DNA from 2 places in the Nocardioides sp. NPDC006273 genome. Region 1 is predicted to be linked to the other one. Evidence: predicted binding sites of a transcription regulator. Region 1 holds the regulator's gene; the other holds the start of a gene.
The links. The regulator LexA, encoded in region 1, represses DNA repair genes until DNA is damaged. The targets are predictions, from matches to a motif close to TCGAACANNTGTTCGA.
Positions count from the first base shown of each region.

Region 2: recA (recombinase RecA) is a predicted target of LexA. The motif match lies at 4,286-4,301, and genes of this name have one in related genera.

Region 1 is NZ_JBEXSD010000002.1:56,631-68,263, reverse strand. It holds gene ABZZ22_RS01385 (vitamin B12-dependent ribonucleotide reductase) at 1-2,112, opposite strand, end outside; gene nrdR (transcriptional regulator NrdR) at 2,315-2,815, opposite strand; gene ABZZ22_RS01375 (hypothetical protein) at 3,214-4,083, shown strand; gene ABZZ22_RS01370 (LysM peptidoglycan-binding domain-containing protein) at 4,230-4,607, opposite strand; gene lexA (transcriptional repressor LexA) at 4,788-5,555, shown strand; gene ABZZ22_RS01360 (MXAN_6640 family putative metalloprotease) at 5,735-7,291, shown strand; gene ABZZ22_RS01355 (ATP-dependent DNA helicase) at 7,374-9,368, opposite strand; gene ABZZ22_RS01350 (SGNH/GDSL hydrolase family protein) at 9,379-10,128, opposite strand; gene hflX (GTPase HflX) at 10,346-11,633, opposite strand, start outside.
Region 2 is NZ_JBEXSD010000001.1:209,612-221,244, reverse strand. It holds gene ABZZ22_RS01050 (HipA family kinase) at 1-92, opposite strand, end outside; gene ABZZ22_RS01045 (PPK2 family polyphosphate kinase) at 172-1,014, opposite strand; gene ABZZ22_RS01040 (GNAT family N-acetyltransferase) at 1,046-1,741, opposite strand; gene ABZZ22_RS01035 (phosphoribosyltransferase) at 1,765-2,265, opposite strand; gene ABZZ22_RS01030 (regulatory protein RecX) at 2,262-2,843, opposite strand; gene recA (recombinase RecA) at 3,031-4,092, opposite strand; gene ABZZ22_RS01020 (DUF4396 domain-containing protein) at 4,341-4,928, opposite strand; gene ABZZ22_RS01015 (hypothetical protein) at 4,934-5,056, opposite strand; gene ABZZ22_RS01010 (DUF6153 family protein) at 5,199-5,660, shown strand; gene ABZZ22_RS01005 (DUF305 domain-containing protein) at 5,754-6,395, shown strand; gene ABZZ22_RS01000 (MFS transporter) at 6,446-7,690, opposite strand; gene ABZZ22_RS00995 (DUF3046 domain-containing protein) at 7,692-7,886, opposite strand; gene ABZZ22_RS00990 (methyltransferase domain-containing protein) at 7,912-9,054, opposite strand; gene ABZZ22_RS00985 (ABC transporter permease) at 9,150-9,962, opposite strand; gene ABZZ22_RS00980 (ABC transporter permease) at 9,964-10,794, opposite strand; gene ABZZ22_RS00975 (ABC transporter ATP-binding protein) at 10,794-11,633, opposite strand, start outside.

The DNA of each region.
Region 1 (11,633 bases):
GCCCTCCGACTTGCCGTCGGCCAGCGGCTGGCCGACCTTGCAGTTGTCGCGGTAGATCGCGGTGGCCTTCAGGCCCAGCTTCCACGACTCCATGTAGACCTGCTCGATCTCCTCGACCGTCGCGGACTCCGGCAGGTTGACGGTCTTGGAGATCGCCCCGGAGAGGAACGGCTGCGTCGCGGCCATCATGCGCACGTGGCCCATCGGCTTCAGCGCGCGCTTGCCCATCGCGGTGTCGAAGACCTCGTAGTGCTCCTGGCGCAGGCCCGGCGCGTCGATGACGTGGCCGTGCTCGGCGATGTAGTCGACGATCGCCTCGATCTGCTCGGGCTGGTAGCCCATCTTCTTCAGCGCCCGCGGAATCACCTGGTTGACGATCTGCATCGAGCCGCCACCGACGAGCTTCTTGAACTTGACCAGCGAGAAGTCGGGCTCGATGCCGGTGGTGTCGCAGTCCATCATGAAGCCGATGGTGCCGGTCGGCGCGAGCAGCGAGGCCTGGGCGTTGCGGAAGCCGTTGACCCGGCCGACCTCGATGACATCGGCCCACACCTTGGTCGCCGCGTCGATGATGTTGCGGTCGACCGGGTTGATCGAGCGGACCGCGTCGTTGGCGGCCTGGTGCTTGCGCATGACCCGCAGGTGAGCCTCGGCGTTACGGGCGTAGCCGGCGTACGGACCGACGACACCGGCCAGCTCGGCAGAGCGCTTGTAGCCGGCGCCGGTCATCAGCGAGGTGATGGCGGCGGCCATGGTGCGGCCACCCTCGGAGTCGTAGCCGAGACCCATCGCCATCAGCAGCGCGCCGAGGTTGGCGTACCCGATGCCGAGCTGGCGGTAGTCGCGGGTGGTCTGGCCGATCGCCTCGGTCGGGAAGTCGGCGAAGCAGATGGAGATGTCCATCGCGGTGAAGACGACCTCGCAGGCCTGCTCGAAGCGCACGGCGTCGAAGGTGTCGTCGTCCTTGAGGAACTTCAGCAGGTTCAGCGACGCCAGGTTGCAGGAGGAGTTGTCCAGCGACATGTATTCCGAGCACGGGTTGGAGCCGGTGATCCGGCCCGTCTCCGGGTTGGTGTGCCAGTCGTTGATGGTGTCGTCGTACTGCAGACCCGGGTCGGCACACTCCCACGCGGCGATCGAGATCTTGCGGAACAGCTCGCGGGCGTCGATCTCCTCGATGACCTCACCGGTGGTGCGGGCGCGGAGACCGAACTTCTTGCCCTCCTCGACGGCGCGCATGAACTCGTCGGAGACGCGCACGGAGTTGTTGGCGTTCTGGTATTGCACGGACGAGATGTCCTTGCCACCCAGGTCCATGTCGAAGCCGGCATCGCGCAGCGCGCGGATCTTGTCCTCCTCGCGCGCCTTGGTCTCGACGAACTCCTCGATGTCGGGGTGGTCGACGTCGAGGACGACCATCTTCGCCGCACGGCGGGTGGCGCCGCCGGACTTGATGGTGCCGGCGGACGCGTCGGCGCCACGCATGAAGGAGACAGGGCCGGAGGCGGTGCCGCCGGAGGACTTCAGCAGCTCCTTGGAGGAGCGGATGCGGGAGAGGTTGAGACCGGCACCGGAGCCGCCCTTGAAGATCAGGCCCTCTTCCTTGTACCAGTTCAGGATCGAGTCCATGGAGTCGTCGACCGAGAGGATGAAGCAGGCAGAGACCTGCTGGGGGGACTCGGTGCCGACGTTGAACCAGACCGGCGAGTTGAACGCGAAGTACTGGTGGACCAGCAGCCAGGTGAGCTCGCGGCCGAAGAGGTCGGCGTCGGCGTCCGAGGCGAAGTAGCCGTTCTCCTTGCCGGAGGCGACGTAGGTGTTCACGACCCGGTCGATCAGCTGCTTCAGGCTCTGCTCACGCTTCTCCGTGCCGATCGCACCGCGGAAGTACTTGGTCGTCACGATCGTCGAGGCGTTGATCGACCAGAAGTCGGGGAACTCCACGCCGGTCTGCTCGAAGACGGTCGCGCCGGTCTTCCAGTTCTTCTGGACGACGTCGCGTCGCTCCCAGGTGATCTCGTCGTACGGGTGGACACCCTCGGTGCTGAAGATCCGCTCGATCTTCAGCCCGGCGCCCGCCTTCGTCGATGCCTCTGCTGCCGTGTCTGTCATTTCTTTCCCCCTGTTGTCATCGATCGCTGTGCCGTGCTGCTGGTCGGTGCTGATGGTGGAGTCTCCTGTTGCGCCCGTTCGGGCTTCGTACGTCTTGCTCTGAGTCGTGCTGGCTCTGCTGTTTAAAGGCCCAGGCAGGTCGCTTCCCCACGGCCTGCCTGGGCCGGTCTGTGTGCCGTCTCGATTCACATGGCCGTGGGATCTAGTCGGTGCCCACCGGGACCTCGACCGGATGTTCTGCCTCGAAGTCGTTGACTTCCCGTTCCGTACGCAGCATCTGGATCTCCCGCTCGAAATCCTCCGCCGAGCCGAAGGCCCGGTAGACACTGGCGAAGCGCAGGTAGGCCACCTCGTCGAGCTCGCGCAGCGGCGCGAGGATCGCCAGCCCCACCTCGTGGCTGGGGACCTCGGCCAACCCCTGGCTGCGCAGCGCCTGCTCGACCTCTTGGCCGAGGCAGGCGAGCTGGTCCTCGGTGACCGGGCGGCCCTTGCATGCCTTGCGGACGCCATGCACCGCCTTGTCGCGGCTGAACGGTTCCGCAGCGCCGGAGCGCTTGGCCACCATCAGCTGCATCTGCTCGACGGTCGTGAACCGCTTCCCGCACTCCTGGCAGACCCGGCGGCGCCGGATCTGGCCACCCTCCTCGGCCACACGGGAGTCGAGCACCTTGGTGTCGCTGTGTCGGCAGAACGGACAGTGCACGGTCGAGCCCCTCTCATGAAGCCTGTGGATCCAGGCCGTCTCAACGGCGGCCCGAGCCTGTGGAACCTGTGGATACGAGCGTGGACCCCTGTGGAACAACACCCTCATCGCTGTGAGTCATCCACCTATTCATGTGAACTAGATGTGGATAACTACAGCCGTGTAACTACTAGATGTAGTGGTAACCGTACGCCCGCCCCTCAGTCGATGCAAGCGCAGGGCGGGTTTCCCGCCTGCACGGCGTGTCGCCGGGCCAAACACCGAAAGATTCCGGTTCAGGGGCGCCGAACTGGGCTGCATGCGTAAGAATGACCCCCGTGACAAACATCTCCGGAGGAAATCGCGTCGGGTCGCGGAGAGGCACGCGCCCCAGAAGCGGTCCCCGGCCACCATTCATCTTGCCTGCGATCGCGACACTGGCCTCCCTGATCATCTGGGGAGTGCTGGTGTGGGTCGCCGTCGGTTTCGGGGCCGACGCACGGGGAGGCGATTCCGGCGCCTGGGTGAAGCTCGCCATCGCGGCGGTCTTCGCAGTCGCCTGCCTCTTCCTGACCTTCACCTTCGCCGGGAAGGCCTGGCGGGCCCTCACCGGCTCCCCCACCCCACCGCCCGCCGACGACTACGCCGGAAACCACTCCAACGCCTACGTGGAGGAGCAGGACTACCCGGGCCAGGCCTACTCGGAGCAGGACTACTACGGCACCGGCTCCTACGGCTACGAGGACACCGGCTCCTACAGCCGACACAGCGCCGACACCGGGAACCAGCAGCAGCCCTACGGCAGCACCGGGAGTCGCTCGGCCTACACCGACACGAGCTCCCAGTCGCCATACGGCTATCCCGGAGACGATCAGGGCTACGGCAGCACCGGCAGCCGGGCTGCCTACGGCGCATCGGCCTACCAGCCGCCGACCGCTCCCCCGCCGACCCCGCAGCCCTACTACTCCAACCCCTCGACGCCGACCTCGACACCACAGAGCACCTCGGTGTACGGATCGCAGGGATACACCACCGACGGCTACCCCGCCCAGCAGGCCGGATCGCCGCAGTACCAGTCCGGCTCCTACCAGGCGCCGACCGGCTACGGCCAGACCGGCTCTCGGGCTCGACTGACCCAGGATCCCGCCGCGACCCAGGCGATGCCCACCCAGCGGCCTCCCCAGGACCCGGCCGACCAACCGGACGACGAATGGCCGCCGCGACACGGCATCCGCAACAAGCAGTGGCCGCCGGCCGAGCCGGACAGCCCCTACCGCGGGCGTCACTGACCCTGACCCAGCGGGCCCCGAAACAGCGAGAGTGCTGCAGACGCTTCCCATCGTCTGCAGCACTCTCACTTTCCCCGGTTGCCGGCTGCCGGTCTCGAAGGAGCAGCCGGACATCTGTGTGGCCTATCCAGCCTGTCGAGATGAGCTCACGGCGCGGTCGGGACGATCAGGGTCTGCCCGGACAGGAGCATCGAGGACTCGAGGCCGTTGAGCTCCTTGATCGTCCGCTCCATCTCCCGAATCGAAGCGTCGGTGCCGATGACGGCCTTCTCGGAGATGTCCCAGAGCGTGTCGCCATCACCGACGACCATCGTGTGAGCGGCGGAACCGGAGCTTTTTTCGGCACCGCTCTCCACCGCGAACGCCACCTTCGCCCCGATCAGCGCGATCCCGAAGAGCACGACCAGCGCGAACGCGAACACGACGACCCGTCCTCGCCGGGTGAGCCGCACCGTCGAGCGACGCTCCTCACGCACAGGACGGGGCGGTTCGGCTACGGGCAGCACATAGACGGTTGCACTCATCACGGCCTCCAGTTCACAAGTCTCTCGATCACGTGTTCGATCGAGCACATGTTCGAAGTTAGATCACGTGTTCGAACAACGCAAGTGGCGCGCCCAAGAATTTTCGAGCGCCGACACGCGTCACAAACGAGATCGAACAGATGTTTGAAGTAGTGGTGCCAGAGGGACTAATGTGATGGCATGACCACGCAGAAGACAGGCACCGGATCAGGCGGTTCGAAGAAGAGCCGCGTCCGCGAGCTCCCCGACGGGCCGCCGGACGCGACCGGGCTCACGCCGCGTCAGCAGCGCATCCTCGCGCACCTGCGCGACAGCATCGAACAGCGCGGCTACCCGCCCAGCATGCGCGAGATCGGCGCCGCGGTCGGGCTGACCAGCACCAGCAGCGTCGCCCACCAGCTCCGCGCGTTGGAGCAGCGTGGTCTGATCCGCAAGGACCCGAAGCGACCCCGCGCCCTCGAGGTGTTCCTCCCCGAGGTGATGGCTCACCGCAAGGCCATGTCCGGCGAGGAGCCCGAGACGACGATCGCCTCCGAGGCCGCCGTCGACCCCAACCCCGACGCCACGATGGTCCCCCTGGTCGGGCGGATCGCGGCCGGTGGCCCGATCCTGGCCGAGGAGACGTCGAGCCAGCAGAGCGTCGAGGACGTCTTCCCGCTGCCCAAGCAGCTGGTCGGCAACGGCGACCTCTTCCTGCTCTCGGTCTCCGGTGACTCGATGGTCGACGCCGCCATCTGCGACGGCGACTTCGTGGTCGTGCGCCAGCAGCCGACCGCGGAGAACGGCGAGATCGTGGCCGCGCTGATCGACGGCGAGGCGACCGTCAAGACGCTCTCCCGCAAGGACGGCAAGGTGTGGCTGCTGCCGCACAACGCTGCGTACGAGCCGATCGACGGCACCCACGCGACGATCCTCGGCAAGGTGACGGCTGTTCTGCGTAGCCTCTGAGACCTGAATACTGCGTGAGATCCAGCCGCCGGCCCATACGGGACCGGCGGCTGCGTCGTCTCCTGCAGCGCCCGGCGTCGCCATCACGTCTCGCGGCCCGGATAGGCGTTTCACCGGTGTAGGGTCGGCCCTCTGCGCTTAGACTGCCCTGGTCTGCCTTCCCGAACGTCTGGTATCTCATGCGAAACATTGCCCGCCGGATCAACCGCAAACAACGCTCCCTCGTCCTGATCGCAGGCATGGTCGTAGCCACGTTCGCGGCCACCATGCCCGCAACCGGGTCGACCCCGGCGGGGTCGGTGATGACCGGCGGTGAGACCGGCGTCGAGCAGCCGGTGACGGAGAAGACGGCCCGCGAGGCGCTCGCCGCGGCCAAGAAGGTCAAGCGCAACCAGTCGGTGCGTGGCACCCGGCAGGTCGTGCCCGGCCGGCACGTCGCCGGCCGACCCGACGCGACGATCGCGCTGGCCGACCTGTGGAACGCCAAGGACGCTCTGGACGGCCCCAACCAGGTGGCGGCGCGCGAGCTGCTCGCCCGCCCCCGCGCAGCCACCCAGACCTGCAGCCACGCGGTCTGCGTCCACTACACCCCCGGCAAGGGTGGCGACAAGGCGTCCGTGGCCTACGCGAACCAGGTCCGCGACGTGGTCACGAAGGTCCACAACATCTACGTGAAGGCGGGCTACCGCAAGCCCGCGGCCGACAAGTCGGTCACCCCGGGCAAGGTCGACATCTACCTGGAGAACCTCTACGACGAGGGCTACTACGGCTACTGCGCGCCCGAGACGAAGGTCTCCAAGACCGCCGCGACCGCCTACTGCGTGCTGGACAACGACTACGCCACCAGCGAGTACGGCTCCATGAACACGCCCACGGAGAACCTCCGCGTGACGGCTGCTCATGAGTACTTCCACGCGGTCCAGTTCGCCTACGACGCCGGCGAGGACCGCTGGATGATGGAGTCCACCGCGACCTGGGTCGAGGACGAGGTCTACGACAGCATCAACGACAACCGGCAATACCTGGCCTACGGCCAGCTCGAGGACCAGCGCAAGCCGCTCGACAACTCCAACGTCTCCAACCTCGGCATCTACGGCAACTGGATCTTCTTCCGCTATCTCTCCGAGCGTTTCACCAGGAAGCGCGGTGACCTGCCGGCAGTGGTCCTCGACGTCTGGAACCGGGCCCCGTCGACCCACTCCACCCTCGCCATCCGCCGGGCGCTCGCCGCTCGCGGCACCACCCTCAAGGCGCAGTACGCCCGCTTCGCCGCCGCCAACCTGGCCCCCAGGAAGACCTACAGCGAGGGCCGCGCCTACTACGCGCCGGTCTACGACGGCCGCAAGGCACTGCCCGCGAAGCGGCAGACGGTCAGCGGCAAGTTCACCCTCAAGCACCTGACGTACGCCTCGCAGCGCCTCGTCCCGAAGAAGGTCGGCAAGGGCTGGAAGCTGCGGGTGAAGGTCGACGTGGCCCGCCCCAACGCCAACGCCGCCGTGGTCAGCATCTTCCGCACCGACGGCACCCGGGGCGTCTACTACCTCAAGCCCAACCGCGACGGCATCGCCACAAAGACCATCAAGGGCTTCTCCTCCAAGCGGATCCGCAAGGTCGAGGTCACCTTCGTCAACGCGAGCAGCAACTTCAAGTGCGGCAAGGGCACCGCGTTCTCCTGCCGCGGTGTCGCCTCGCCCGACAAGGCCACCCACCGCTGGTGGGCGAAGACCTACCGCTGACGCACAAACTCACGCCGAGTCGGCTCGTTCTGACGAGCCGACTCGGCGTGAGTTCTGGTCTGGACGAGCCGATACCGCTGGCTCAGGCAGAGGCCAGCTCGGAGAGCCGCTTGAGAGCCTTGCGGACGACATCGGGGTCGGTGGTGGCCCACATCGGCGGCAGGCTCGCCTTGAGGAACCCGCCGTAGCGGGCGGTCGCCAGGCGAGCGTCGAGCACGGCCACGACGCCACGATCGGTGGTGGTGCGGATCAGCCGGCCGGCCCCCTGCGCCAACAGCAGCGCCGCGTGGGTGGCGGCGACCTGCATGAACCCGTTGCCACCGGCCTTGTCGGCCGCCTGCTGCCGGGCCGACATCAGCGGGTCGTCGGGCCGCGGGAACGGGATCCGGTCGATGATCACGAGCTGGCAGGTGTCGCCGGGCACGTCGAGGCCCTGCCACAGCGACAGCGTCCCGAACAGCACCGTATGCGGGTCGGCGACGAACTGCGCGGCGAGCTCGGGCAGCTGGGCGTCACCCTGGGCCAGGGTGGTCAGGTGAGGCAGCTTCTGGCGCACGACCTCGGCGGCCGCCTCGGCGGCACGGCGTGAGGAGAAGAGCCCGAGCGTACGCCCGTCCGCGGCGTCGACCAGGTCGACGATCTCGTCCATGGTCTTGGCGCCCATGCCGTCGCGCCCGGGAGGGGGCAGGTGGCGGGCGACGTACAAGATCCCCTGCCTGCCGTAGTCGAACGGGCTGCCGACATCCAGCCCGATCCACGGCAGAACGTCCTCCGTACGCTGCGCCCCGGCACCCAGCTCGGTGCGCTCCTCCGCCTTCAGCCCGAGGGATCCAGCCACGGGGCCGAAGTCGCCGCCGAGCTTGAGGGTCGCCGAGGCGAAGACGACGGTCTTCTCCCGCAGCAGCTTGTCGCGCATCTGCGCCCAGACCTGCAGGGGCGCGACACACAGACGCGGCGGGATCCTGTCGCCGCCCTCGTTGATCCAGATGACGTCGGACTCGGCGGCAGCAGCCATCCGCTCGGCAGTGGTGAAGACCTCCTGCAGGCCACCCTTGGCCTGCTGGAAGCCGGGGTCGGCCCCTTCGGAGTCCTTCGGCTTGGGGAGCGCCGAGATCGCTGAGCGAGCAGCGTCACGCACGAGCACCAAGGCGTCCGAGACGACCTCGGGCAGCGTGATCAGCCGCCCAGGTGAGGTCTCGTTGATCGCTGCCCGGAGCGCGTCGGAGGCGTCGGCCAGGTCGTCGGCCTCGGAGCCGTCGATGTGTTTCTGGGCCCGTCGGGCGGCCCGCTCCACCTCGGCCGCGGTCAGCTCGTCGGTCGCCGCCTGGGTCACGCGCGCAACCAGCTCGTGGGCCTCGTCGATCACCACGGCGTCGTACTCTGGGATCATCGGCACCCCCTCGATCGCGTCGATCGCGAGCAGCGAGTGGTTGGTGACGATCAGATGGCTCTTCTGAGCCTTCTCACGAGCGACCTCGGCGAAGCACTCCTCGCCGAAGGGACACTTGGCGGCGCCGAGGCAGTCGCGGTGGTTGACCGAGACCTGGCGCCACTCGCGGTCGGTGTGCCGAGGGGCGGAGTCGCGCTCACCGCTCCCGCCCTTGTCCGCTTCCTTCTCGGCCCAGCTGCGGAGCTCGAGGACCTTCTCCGCCATCGCGCCCAGCGGCACGTCGACCAGGGTGCCCTGGTCGTCGGGAGCACCCTCGCGCACGCGGTGGAGGCAGGCGTAGTTGGAGCGGCCCTTGAGGACGGCGTAGGAGGCGTCGACGCCCGGGCGCGAGCCGATCGCCTTCACCAGACGCGGCAGGTCGCGCTCGACGAGCTGATGCTGCAGCGCCAGCGTCGCGGTGGCCACCACGACCCGGCTGTCGTGGAGCAGCGACGGGACCAGATACGCCAGCGACTTTCCGGTGCCGGTGCCGGCCTCGACCAGCAGGTGCTCCTCGTCGGCGAGCGCCTGCGCCACCGCGTCGGCCATCAGCACCTGACCATCACGGGTGGCCCCGCCGAGGGTCGCGACCGCATCCGCGAGGGCTTCGCGTACGGGCGACTGGGAGACGGTTTCGGTTGCGGTCACTCGGGCAACCTTAGCCGTGCGCGGGGACAGTCTCCGATCGGCTCTCCGCGATCCGCCGGGCGACGATCTCCCCGAACTGCATGTGGCCCGCGACAGTCAGATGGGTGTTGTCCTCGAGCATGGGCAGCTCGAGGTCGAAGACGTTGATGTACGTCACCCCGTACTCCGCCGAGACCCGCCGCATCATCTTGTTGACGACCCTGATGGCCTTGGCGCGCGAGTTCACCTTGGGCGCGCTGAGCACGATGACCTGGTGGTCCTTCAGCTCGTCCAGGGTCTCGCGGAAGCCCTTCTCGACCTCGTCGAGCTCGCTCTTGGAGTCGTTGATGCCGCCCTCGAGCACGACCAGGTCAGCCCCCTGGGCGAGCACGTCAGGAACGCGCTCGGGGAACGAGATCGGACCACACCGCTCCATCAGCCCACGCGAGTAGCCGGTGCCACCGAAGCCGGAGACCCGCACCTCGCCGTCGAGATAGCGCGGCCACGACTGACCTGGGTCGTCCAGCCCGAAGCCAGAGGCCCAGGAGTCGCCGATCACGACGACCTGCTCACCGGCTCCGGTCACCACTGCGGCACGGGCCACCGACTCTGCGGCCAGCCGCGTGCACAGGTCCTGGGTCACCTGCGTCTCGTGCTCCGGCACCTGCCCCGGGAGCACGCCATCGTCCTCGCTGGCACAGCCGGCGAGCGTGGTCACCAGGACAGCACCAGCCAGCGCGCCCACCATGATCGCGCGCGCTGCCCGACGTACCTCTGTCATCCGTGCCCTCTCCAACGACCGACCGTCCCAAGTGTGAGGGACGAGCCTGGCATCACCGATGTCGAAACGCCGAACTCAACGCCTGATCAGCGCCCTGTCGACGTCCCGAGACCGATGCCTGGAGATCAGTGCCCGATGATCAGGCAGAGTACGCGCTGCGCGCGCCTACTCCTTCGCTCGGCACGAACGGACGAGCAAGCTCGCCGCTCGGCCTCGCTCAGTTCGTGTATGCAGCCAGCTCGCCGGCCAGGTCCGCGTTGGCGCGGCCCTTGACGACGGTGCCTTCGGCAGTGTGCTCGAGGTGGTCGATCTCGCCGTGCTGGTGGATCCGGTTGACCAGGTCGCCCCGCTCGTAGGGAACCAGCGCGGTGAACTCCACGCCCGGCTTCGGCAGATCGTTCTCCACCGCGACGATGGCCTTGTCGATGCCCTCTCCGGTCTTGGCCGAGACCGCGACCGAGTGGGGCTCGGCACGCTGCAGCCTGGCGACCACCAGCGGGTCGGCGATGTCGGCCTTGTTGATCACGACCAGCTCAGGCACCTCGCTGGCGCCGATCTCGGCGAAAACCTCCCGCACCGCGGCCAGCTGACCCTCGGGATCCGGGTGGGAGCCGTCGACCACGTGCACGACCAGATCGGCGTCGGCGACCTCCTCCAGCGTGGACCGGAAGGCCTCGACGAGCTGGTGGGGCAGGTGGCGCACGAAGCCGACGGTGTCGGACATCGTGTAGACGCGGCCGTCGTCCGTGGTCGTCTTGCGGGTGGTCGGGTCGAGGGTCGCGAAGAGGGCGTCCTCGACGAGCACGCCGGCACCGGTGAGCCGGTTGAGCAGCGACGACTTGCCGGCGTTGGTGTAGCCGGCGATCGCGACCGCCGGAATGTGGTGACGCTTGCGGTCGGCACGCTTGGTGTCGCGAGTGCCCTTCATCGCCTTCAGCTCACGGTTGAGCTTGGCGATCTTGGTGTTGATCCGGCGACGGTCGGTCTCGATCTTCGTCTCACCGGGACCACGGCCACCGATACCGGCACCACCGGCGACCCGTCCACCGGCCTGGCGCGACAGGTTGCCACCCCAACCACGAAGCCGCTGCTTCATGTAGCTGAGCTGGGCGAGTTCCACCTGCGCCTGGCCCTCACGCGACTTCGCGTGCTGGGCGAAGATGTCGAGGATCAGCGCGGTCCGGTCGACGACCTTGACGCCGGTGCGGTCCTCGAGGTTCCTGAGCTGGCTCGGCGCCAGCTCGCCGTCGGCGATCACGGTGTCGGCGCCGGTCGCGGCAACGATCTCCTTGAGCGCCTCGACCTTGCCCCGTCCGATGTACGTCGCAGGGTCCGGCGCCTGGCGACGCTGGTAGATCGCCTCCAGCACCTCGGAGCCCGCCGTTTCGGCGAGCAGCGCGAGCTCGGCGAGGGAGTTCTCGGCGTCCGTCTGGGTGCCGCCGGCCCACACGCCCACGAGCACCACTCGCTCCAGCCGCAGCTGGCGGTATTCGACCTCGGTGATG
Region 2 (11,633 bases), on a different contig from region 1:
CCGAGATCATCGGCCTCCACGATCCCGGGCAGGCTGCCGCCCTCCCGGAGCGGGGTGACATACCGAGTCACCCGCACCGTCTCCAGACTCACGCGGCCACATCCGTAGCGCAAGCGTCAGAATACGGACGCGGCCACGTGATGCCTTGATGGCTCGCTCGCTGGCGCTCACTCACGAGATGGTGTCCTCTTCCAGTCGCTTCTTCTCCTCGGCGACGTCGAAGGTGGGCGCGGGCCAGTCCAGATCGAGCCGGTCCAGGGTCTCCAGGAGCAGCTCGCCGATGGCCAGGTTCCGATACCACTTCTTGTCGCTCGGTACGAGGTACCACGGAGCGTACTCGGTGTTGGTGCGCTCCAGCGCAATCTCGTACGCCTCCCGGTAGCGGTCCCACAGCTGACGCTCGTCGAGGTCGCCCCGATTGTATTTCCAGTGCTTGGCCGGATCTTCCAGCCGGGCCAGGAGCCGCTTCTTCTGCTCCTGGGGAGAGATGTGCAGCATGCACTTGAGAATGACGGTGCCGTCCTCGGCCAGCCGCTTCTCGAAGTCGTTGATCGCGTCGTAGCGCCGCTCGATCTCCGCAGTGGAGGCGAGCTCGCGGACGCGGCCGATCAGCACGTCCTCGTAGTGGGAGCGGTCGAAGACACCCAGGTAGCCGGGCTCCGGCACCGCCTTCTCGATCCGCCACAGGAAGTCCTGTGCCCGCTCGTCCTCGGTCGGTGCCTTGAAGCTGGTGATCTTCACCCCAACCGGGTCGACGAGCCCGACGGTGTGCTTGAGCACGCCACCCTTGCCGGAGGTGTCCATCCCCTGCAGGACGAGCAGCACCCGCTTGGGATCGTCGCTCTCCTTGGAGGCGAACAGCTTGGTCTGCAGCTCGATCAGCGTCGGGCCGAGCTCGGCGAGCACCTGCCTGCCGGTCTCCTTGTCGGCGCCGACACCCGGCGCGGAGTTGGTGTCGCACTTCCGCAGGTCCACCGGTCCGGCCGGCAGCCGCAGCTCGTCAAGAAGGCTCATGCCCTGACGATAGGGGGCAACCCGCGGCTCGTCAGCCGAGAACGCGTCGCAGATCCAGCGAGCAGCCGACCATCGTGGTCTTCGATCCGTCGGGTTGGGGCTCGTCGAACCAGGTGCCCTGCTCGAAGCCGACCTTGGCGAGCATCCGCAGCGAGGCGGCGTTGCGGTGGTCGGGGGCCGCGAAGCAGGCCGTCGCGCCCGGATAGCGACGCGGGATCGAAGTGAGCCAGACCCAGGCCATCCGCGCACCGATCCCACGGCCCACAAAGGCCGGCTCCCCGATCGCGTAGTCGAAGCCGATCGCGTCCGGGTCCGGGGTGAGCAGCGCGTAGTCGGGCTGCGCGCTGATCCGGTAGTCCTGGCAGAAGCCGATCGAGCGCCCGTTGGCCTCGATCACCCAGAACGTCACCGGCGTCTTGCCGTCGATGTCGGGCCCGTAGTTCTCCGTCACCCATTCGGGCGTCGGCTCACCGTCGACGGCATACCACCGATGCACGTGCTCCGCGTTGAGCCAACGGATCAGGTGTGGCAGGTCGCCGCGGGTCATCGGGCGCAGCGCCACCACGGGCATCGGGTCGGAGGAGAACTCCTTCACCTCTCCGGAGAGGTCCAGAGCGTACGCAGGGCGCCCGGCGATCCTCGTCGCCGCCGCCGCCCAGCTCTCCCCCGGGCGCGTCACCCCACCGAGACGCTGTGTCCCGGTGTGAACGGCGACCGGCGTGAACATGCACCCAGGTTAACGCCGCTGGGTCAGTGGGCCAGACCGCCGCGGCGGTCGACGAGCGGCGGCTGGGAGGACCAGGGGAAGTCGATCCAGCGGTCGGTCTTCTTGTAGACGTAGTCGGCGTTGATCACCGTCCACGGCTTCTCGAAGATCACCGCGGTGCGGGCCTCGGCCACGTGGCCCTCGCAGAAGTCGTGCACGATCTCCAGGGTCTTGCCGGTGTCGGCGACGTCGTCGGCGATCAGCACCTTCATCCCGGTCAGGTCGACGGCCGCAGGCGTCGGCGGGAGCATCATCGGGACCTCGAGACGCTCGTTGACGCCGGTGTAGAACTCGACGTTGACCGCGGACAGGTTCTTCACGTCGAGGGCGTAGCCCAGGCCCATCCCGAGGGCCAGGCCACCGCGTGCGATCGAGAGCACGATGTCGGGCTCGTAATCGCTGTCCACCACCTGCTGGGCGACGTCGCGTACGGCGCTGCCGAACAGCTCATAGGTCAGGATCTCGCGCTCTTGCTGCTCACTCACAGATCGGATTCTGACACGACATCAGCGGCGTCATATTCATCGGCGAGCGAGAGCTCCTCGCGGACGATGGCGAAGGCCACACCGGCACCGTATCCCTTGCGGGCGAGCATCCCCACCAGGCGCCGGGTCTTGGTCTGATCGTCGAAGCGCTCCAGGGACCGCAGCTTGCGCCGAACCATCCGCCGGCCCGCCTCGCGCTCGTCGTCGGGGTCGATCTCGTCGAGCGCCTCACGGGCCACCTCGTCGTCGATGCCCTTGCGGCGCAGCTCCTGGGCGAGGGCGCGTCGGGCCAGGCCCTTGCCCGGCTGTCGGCTGGCGATCCAGGCTCTGGCGAAGGCCTCGTCGTCGATCAGGCCGACCTCTTCGAACCGGTCCAGCAGCCGGGTCGCCAGAGCTGCCGGAACCTCCTTCTTCTCCAGCTTGTCGGCGAGCTCCTTGCGGCTGCGCGCCTGGCCGGTCAGGGCGTCGAGGAGGATCTTGCGGGCGATCGCCTCGTGATCGGGCTCGGGGTCGTTCTTGGGGTCGGCGGGATCCGCGGGGCGGCTCTGTCGTCGACGCGACCGTGTTGGTTTCGACACGGATTCGCTCGTCCCTCGCGAATCCGGCTCAACCGACGGGGAGGACAGGGCTTTGCCGGCCCAGGCCTCGACGCCGAGGGTCACGTCCCCCAGCCAGTCGGGCGCGGGCCGTTCGTCCACCCAGGGGTCCTGGGTGGACGAACGGTTGCGCTCAGACGAAGCCACGGGTCAGTCGGTGCCTGTGGACCTAGAAGTCCTCGACACCGGCGGGCTCGGCCACAGGAGCCGCCTCGCCCTCGGCCGGGGCGTCGACCGTCGGCAGGACGCCGAGCTTCTCCAGGATCCGCTTCTCCAGCTCGTTGGCCAGATCGGGGTTGTCCTTGAGGAAGTTGCGGGAGTTCTCCTTGCCCTGACCGAGCTGGTCACCCTCGTAGGTGTACCAAGCGCCGGCCTTGCGGACCAGGCCGGCCTCGACACCGACGTCGATCAGGCCGCCCTCGCGGGAGATGCCCTTCCCGTACATGATGTCGAACTCGGCCTGCTTGAACGGCGGGGCCACCTTGTTCTTCACGACCTTGACGCGGGTGCGGTTGCCGACCATGTCGGTGCCGTCCTTGAGCGTCTCGATCCGGCGCACGTCGAGACGCACCGAGGAGTAGAACTTCAGCGCGCGACCACCGGTCGTGGTCTCGGGCGAGCCGAACATCACGCCGATCTTCTCGCGCAGCTGGTTGATGAAGATCGCGGTCGTGCCGGAGTTGTTGAGCGCTCCGGTCATCTTTCGCAGCGCCTGGCTCATCAGTCGAGCCTGCAGACCGACGTGGCTGTCGCCCATCTCGCCCTCGATCTCGGCCCGCGGCACGAGCGCCGCGACGGAGTCGATGACGATCAGGTCGAGCGCGCCCGAACGGATCAGCATGTCGGCGATCTCCAGGGCCTGCTCACCCGAGTCGGGCTGGGAGACCAGCAGGGCGTCGGTGTCGACGCCGAGGTTCTTCGCGTATTCCGGGTCGAGCGCGTGCTCGGCGTCGATGAAGGCCACGATGCCACCGGCGCGCTGCGCGCTGGCGACCGAGTGGAGGGCAACCGTCGTCTTACCCGAGGACTCCGGACCGTAGATCTCCACGACCCGCCCGCGAGGCAGGCCGCCCAGACCCAGCGCCACGTCGAGCGCGATCGAACCGGTCGGGATCACCTCGAGCGGAGCCCGGGTCTCATCGCCCAGCCGCATGACCGAGCCCTTGCCGAACTGTCTTTCGATGTTGGCGAGAGCGGCATCCAATGCCTTCTCGCGGTCACCTGCCGCCATGTTCTTTCCTTCCTGAGGGGCAGACTTCTTCCCCTTGCCTGTCGCTTGTCCACGTGTCTTCGTCGTCATCAAGGCAGACGCTAGACGGGACCACCGACAGTTTTGAACGGGACCCTCCGGCACGGTGTCTCACAGCCCTGTTCTGCCTGGGGCGAAAGCGCGAAACACACTCCACCTACCACCACACAGTAGCCCGAACAAGCGTTCGATGTGAACACTTGTTCGGGCGTGTCGAGCCTGCCGGATCCTCAGTGACCCTGCATCTCGACCTGCTCGGCAGGGGTCGGGTCGCCGGCGACCGCGTCAGCGACCGCGACCGACAGACCGCCGAGCATGAAGGCGACGATCACTGCAGCCAGGGCACCGCTCGAGAACGAGGGAAGGTAGCGCCGGAAACCCTCCTGGACCGGCGCCGCACCGTGGTACTGGTGCGTCAGCGCATGTCCCTTGCCCCGCTGGAGCAGGTATCGATTGACCGGGAAGGCCGCCACGAAGGCGACCGAGAGGGCGATCATCATCGCGAGCCAGAACACCACGTTGACCAGGCCGGCCTCCATGGCCCCGGGGATGAGCGCCATGACCAGGTTGTCGACCAGCTCCATGGTCGCGATCGAGAGGGTGTCGGCCGCGAGCACCACGCTGAACGCCGCACCGACGGCCAGGCCCGACTTGAGCAACGGGAGGGTCGAGAGGGCATACCCGAAGGCGAACGCCAGCGAGACCGCCAGGGCGATCGTCCAACCCGTGCTGAGCCCGATCGCGGTGCCGATCATCAGCCCGGCGATCTCACCGATCGCACAGCCGGTGAGGCAGTGCAGCGTGGCGCTCGCAGCCATGGCGTTCACCCCACCGCCGTGCCCGGCGTGTCCCCCATGGTCGCCATGGCCGGCATGGTCGCCATGACCTTCATGCGTCGAGTGCTGATGTCCTGCGTGGTCATGTCCGGCATGCAGGTGCTCGTCATGCGACGTCATGTCGCTCCCTTGCTCGATCGTTCGGAATCCCCTTCACCATGATTCATACCCCATAGGGGTATGAATCACAAGCGATGATCGGGTCACGAGCCCGCTTTGTCCGCCGGTGATCGACTGCTTAGGGTGTGCTGTGTGTGGACGGCAGCACGACGACGGCAGCGGATGACCGGGATGGTCGTACGCGGCGGTCTGCTCGCAGCGGTCGTCGTCACGGTCGCCGGCCTGCTGGCCATGCATGCGCTGAGCCTCCACGGCAGCCGCGCCGACGGCGAGCACGCCTCACTGGGCCTGCCGGCCGTCCACGTGGGGCACACCCACGCCCTCGACCACGCCGAACATGCCCGCCACGCCGGCGCCGGAGCACCCGGACACGCCGGAGGCCCCGGAGACCGGGAACACACGGCGATGATGCTGTGCGCTGCATTCCTGCTCGCCGCGGGCGCGCTGCTCCTGAGCAGGTTGTGGCGGCGTACGCCTGTCTGGTGGCTCAGCCGCGTCCACAACTGGTCGCGAACGGCCGGATCCATGCCCCTGATCACCCGTCTGGCGACCGGCCCGCCATCTGCGTGGGCCTACTCCGTCATCAGGTGCTGAGCGGCCTCGACCCAGCCGCGACCCGGGCCACGCCCGCGGTCCAAGCTGGGTCAGTGATGCCCACAAACAGCACCTGACAAGGAGAAACAACAGATGCGTACGCAACGCACCCTCCCCCGCTCGACCCTGGCCGCGGCCGGCCTGGCCGTGCTGCTGACGCTGTCCGCCTGCGGTGGCGACGACGAGGCCGGAAAGCCCCAGGAGCTCTCCGAGACCGAGCACAACAAGGCCGACGTCACCTTCGCGACCGACATGATCCAGCACCACGCCCAGGCGATGTCTATGGTCGACCTGACCACGGACCGCAAGCTCGAGCCTGAGGTCCAGGAGCTCGCGGACGCGATCCGGGCGGCCCAGAGCCCCGAGATCGAGACCATGTCCGGCTGGCTCCAGGAGTGGGGCGAAGAGGTGCCGTCGACCATGCGCGACCACGTCAACGGCGGACACGAGGGCCACGGCGGCGAGGACAGCAGCATGTCCGACTCGATGGAGGGCATGGATCAGGACATGCCCGGCATGATGTCTGCCGAGGAGATGGACGCCCTCGAGAACGCCTCCGACGCCGAGTTCCGGAACATGTGGCTGGAGATGATGATCGAGCACCACGAGGGTGCGGTCGAGATGTCCGAGACCGAGCAGGACGAGGGCCGGTTCAAACCCGCGGTCGACCTGGCCGGGACGATCATCGAGTCCCAGACGAAGGAGATCGACACCATGGAGAAGCTCCTCGGCTGAGGATGCCGACAGGGCAGGGCCGCCAGCGGCCCTGCCCTGTCGCAGGTGTCTCAGGCCGACCGACGCCCCACGTACGCAGCTCCGAACAGCACCACGACCAGCACGATCGCGCAGAGCGCGAGCGCTGGATATCCGGCCACGTCGACGACGACCCCGGACAGGGCTCCCGCGGCGGCAGCGGCGACGCCCATGATCAGGTCGGCGGTGCCCTGGACGTCGGCGCGCACCTCGAGCGGGGTGTGGTCCGCGACCGAGGTGGCTGCCGCGATCGTGGCCAGCGACCAGCCGAGACCGAGCAGGAAGAGCCCGACGAAGATCCGCCCGGAGCTGCCCTGCGGCGCCGCGGCGCACAGCACCAGGGCAACCAGGAGCACCCCGCCGCCGAGCGCCATCACGTCGGCTCGGCCGACGCGGTCGGCGAGCCAGCCCGCGACCGGAGCGAAGGCGAACATGCCGAGGACGTGCCCGCTGATCACCAGCCCGATGACCTCCAGTCCGGCGCCGCCGTGCTCCATGTGGAGCGGGGTCATCACCATCACCGCGACCATCGTGGCGTGCGCCGCGGCCTGTCCGACCACCGCCGCTGCGAGCGCGGGACGCTCCCGGATCACGGCGAGCGCGCGGCGCCAGCTCGTTCCCTTCGGCGCCTCCGCGGGCGGAGCGCCCTCCCGGGCGACCAGCAGCGGATCCGGTCGCAGGAAGACCCCGACCACCAGCGCTGCCGCCAGCATCGCGACCGAACCGAGGGCGAACGGCCCGGTGAGCACCGGGATCCCGACGGCATCGGTGAAGAGCTCGGCGACCCCGGTCAGGTTGGGCCCGATGACCGCGCCGAACGTCGTCGCCCAGACCACGACCGACAGCGCTCGCGCGCGGCTGGTCGCAGGAGCCAGGTCGGTGGCCGCGTAGCGGGCGCCGTTGTTCGCCGCGGTGGTCGCGCCCAGCAGCACCGCGCCGACCAGCAGCAGCGTCATCGAGCCGACCACGCCCGCCAGGACAGCCAGCAGGCCCCCGGCCGCACCGAGCAGATAGCCCGCCAGCAGCCCGACCCGGCGCCCGCGGGCGTCCATCACCCGCCCCAGGACGTACGCGGCCACCGCGGCGCCCAGGACCTGGGTCGTCTGGGAGAGGCCCGCCATCGACTCCGAGCCGGACAGGTCACGCGCCAGCAGGGAGGCGGTCGCGATGCCGATGGTGATGCCCATCGCGCCGACCGCCTGGGTGGCGACCAGGGTGAGGATGGTGCGCTTCTGGACCGCCGCCGTCGAGCGCGGAGCAGCGAGGCCCGAGGTCATCTCACCGCTCCCGCGCCGGCAGCTCCAGGGTCTTCCAGACCGCGGCCCAGACCTCCTTGGGCGGAACCCCGTCGTCGAGCGCTTCCTGCGCGGTGCGCCCGCCCAGCTCGCCCATCACGAACTGGCGCGCCCACGCACGCGCATAGCCCGCGCCGAGCGCGTCTTCCATCCGGGACCAGAACTCCGTGTGCCTCATCGCCCCGAATGCTACTCAGCCACTGTCAGCCGCGCCGACGGGCGAGGACATCGAGCCAGACGTCCCCGAGGGGTCCGTCGGCATGCCCGACCTCGAGCACGTCCCAGCCTGCCCGGTCCAGCGCCGCCCGGAGCTCTGACTCACGCCAGTAGACGAAGAGACGGGGAGCCTCGACGTGGCCGCGGTTGATCCATTCCTCTCCCTCGCCCTCCTTCAGCGACACGTGCAGCGCACCGCCAGGACGGGTGACCTCGGCCAGCCTGCCGAGCACGGTCCCGAAGTCGTCGCGGGCCACGTGCAGCAGCGTCGCCGAGGCCCAGACCGCGGCGTAGGGGACATCGGGGTGGACCGGATCACGCAAGTCGTCGGTCAGCGGGTCCAGGCAGGCCGCGGCGTGGCCCTGCGTCCGCAGGTGCGCCACGAACCCCTCGCTGATGTCGGTACGCCGCACCCGCACTCCCCCGGCTTCGAGGGCCTTCGCGTCGTGGCCGGGCCCGGTGCCGATCTCGAGGACGTGGTCGCCCGGCTCGAGCTCGGCGAGGAACCGGTCGAGGAGAGAACGGTTCTCCTCGGAGAACGAGCTGCTCTCGACGTACGTCGCGACGCTGGCGTCGTAGGCGGCGACCGTCGCCCGCTTGGCTGCCGCGCGTACGTCCCACAGGTGGTGGACGACGTCGTGGAGGTGGTAGCGGCCCAGCGACTCGACGCTGAACACGTCGCCGTTGGAACGCGTCCCGCGACGGCCCCACGCGTCCGGCGGGACCTTCTCGTAGATCGTGGCCACCTCGTCGGCGGCGTCCATCAGCTCCTCGGCCACGACCGCCGGGTCCTGGCCGGCGTAGTCGCCCTCGACAGCGGCCGCGTCCTGGTCCCAGTTGGCGAACCGCGGCTCGTCCTCGGTCAGCATCTGCCGCACCCGCTCGCCGAAGATGCGGTGGACGTCGCGTACGTGTGCGGCGTACTCCAACGCCGACCAGACCCCGGGCCGAGTGCGGTCGCGCGCATTGTCGGCGGCGAGGTGGACCTCCCAGTAGGTCGCGTTGTCCCGCACGATCTCGGGGAGCCGGTCCGCGGTCACCGCGCCGGCGACGAAGCCGCACTCTGGGCAGGGCCGATCGAGGACCCAGGTCCAGTCCTTGGTGTCGGGCTCGATCGTCTCGAGCTCCACTTCGGCAGGCGCCTCATATGTCATACGTCAATCTTGACGGTCCACCGAGGCCGTCACGAGGGAGATCCTGCCCTTGAGACGCGAGTTGCTGCCGCTCAGGTGAGGAGTAGGGAGTCAAGCCGCCGTCGCACGACCACGAGCCCGATCGCGCCGAACGCCAGCAGGTAGACCACCGAGACCAGCGATCCCCAGGACGGCACCCCGAGCGTCAGCTCCCGGCACAGCACGACACCGCGGTAGAGCGGGGTGAACTCCACGATCCAGCGCAGCCACTCAGGGTAGGCCGTGATCGGGAAGAACGTGGCGCTGAACAGGAACATCGGCATCATCGCGAGGGTGACCTTCTCGAAGTCCTGCCAGGAGCTCATGTAGGTCGTCAGGGCCATGCCCACGGCTCCGAAGGCCGACCCGATGAGCAGCGCGGCCGGCACCACCAGGAGCGCCCACCACGAGTGGACCAGGTCCATCGCCACCATGATCAGCAGGAAGGCGGTCACGTAGATCCCGCTGCGCAGCTGGTTCCAGAGGATCTCGCCGATCGCGATGTCGGCGGTGCGCAGCGGCGTTGCCAGCATCTGGTCGTAGAGCTTGTTGTACTTCAGCTTGAAGAAGAAGTTGAAGGTCGCATCCAGCAGCGCCCCGTTCATCGCCGAGGCCGCGATCATTCCTGGAGCGACGAACTCGCGATAGTCGACCGGCTTCCCGGCGTACTCGAAGCCGACGACCATCGCGCCCACGCCGATGCCGATCGAGAACAGGTAGAAGACCGGCTCCAGGAACCCGGTGATGAACACCAGCCAGGCGCGCCGGTAGACCAGGATGTTGCGCCACAGCAGCATCCGAGCGGCCTCGCCGCCTCGCAGCGGCCGGGCGACCGTGGTCCCCAGGGCAGCGTTGAAGAGCGCCATGTCAGGACACCAGCCTCTCGCCCAGCCGGCGCACCGCCAGCCACCAGCACACCCCCGCGAGCACGCCGAGATAGCCGACGTGAATCGCGGCCAGGGCCCAGTCGATCTCCCCCAGCGCGAGCATCCGGGTGAGGTTCACGCCTTGCCACAGCGGCGAGGCCATCGCGATCTTCTCCAGCACCGGACCGAGGTTGGCGACGGGGAAGAAGGTGCCGGAGAAGAGGGTCAGCGGGATCATCCCCAGCCGGAAGATCAGCGCGAAGGACTCCTCGCCCTTGATCGAGAGCGAGAACAGCATCACCGGCGTGCCGAAGGCCAGCACCACCAGCCCCTGGACCAGCCACGCCACGAGCACGCCCCACCACGTCTCGAAGACCCCGAACGGGGTCAGCACCAGCAGGAAGACACCGCAGGCGAACAGCGTACGCAGCATCAGGAAGCCCATCTGGGCCAGCACTATGTGGGCGGCGGTCAGCGGCGAGGCGATCATCGAGAAGTAGATCCGCTGCCACTTGACCATCCCGTAGACGGGATAGGTCATCTCGGAGAAGGCGATCGTCATCGCATGGGCGGCGACCATGCCCGGCGCGACGAACGCCAGATAGGAGTCGGCGCCTTCCAGCGTGGTCGGGTCGGCCTCAACGAAGCCACCGAGCAGCACACCCAGCGCCAGCACGTAGAAGAACGGCGTCACGAAGGTCGTGATCACCCCGCCCTTCCAGGTGCGCGCCAGGACGGTGAGCCAGTAGTCGCCCATCCTCAGCGCACCGGAGACCAGCCCCGAGGGCGCGGTCGGCGGGGTGGCCGGCCCCGAACCGGCGTAGTCGACCATCAGTCGACCAGCGTCCGACCGGTGAGGTGCAGGAAGACGTCCTCCAGCGACGCGCGCCGCACCAGGGTGGCCACCGGCGCCAGGCCACGGCTGTGGACGGCCTCGATGACCGACTCGCCGTCGTCGCTGTAGAGCAGCAGCCGGTCGGGCAGCACCTCGATCCGCTCGGCGAGGTCCTCCACCTTGGCGGCCAGTGCCTCGTGCTCGCCGACGCCGAAGCGCAGCTCGGCGACCTCACGGGTGGAGTGCTCCTGGATCAGCCCCAGAGGCGTGCCGTGGGCCACGATCCGGCCCTGGTCCATGACCACGAGCTCATCGCACAGCTGCTCGGCCTCGTCCATGTAATGGGTGGTCAGCAGCAGGGTCACGCCCGCCTGCTTGAGCCGGAACAGCCGGTCCCAGATGACGTGGCGGGCCTGCGGGTCCAGCCCCGTGGTCGGCTCGTCGAGGACCAGGATCTCGGGCCGGTTGATCAGGCTCCGGGCGATGGTGAGGCGTCGCTTCATGCCGCCGGAGAGGTCATCGACCTTCGCCCTGGCCTTGTCGGTGAGCTGGACGAAGTCGAGCAGCTCCTCGATCCGGCCCTTCACCTCGGCTCTCGGGAGCCCGAAGTAGCGGCCGTAGACGTAGAGGTTGTCGTAGACGTTGAGCTCGACGTCGAGGGTGTCCTCCTGCGGGCACACCCCCAGACGCGCCTTGATCTTCGGCCCGTCCTTGGCCGGATCCATCCCGAAGACCCGCAGCTCACCCGCGCTCGGCGGCGAGACGCAGCAGATCATCCGCATCGTCGAGGACTTGCCGGCGCCGTTGGGCCCCAGGAAACCGAAGGCCACGCCTGG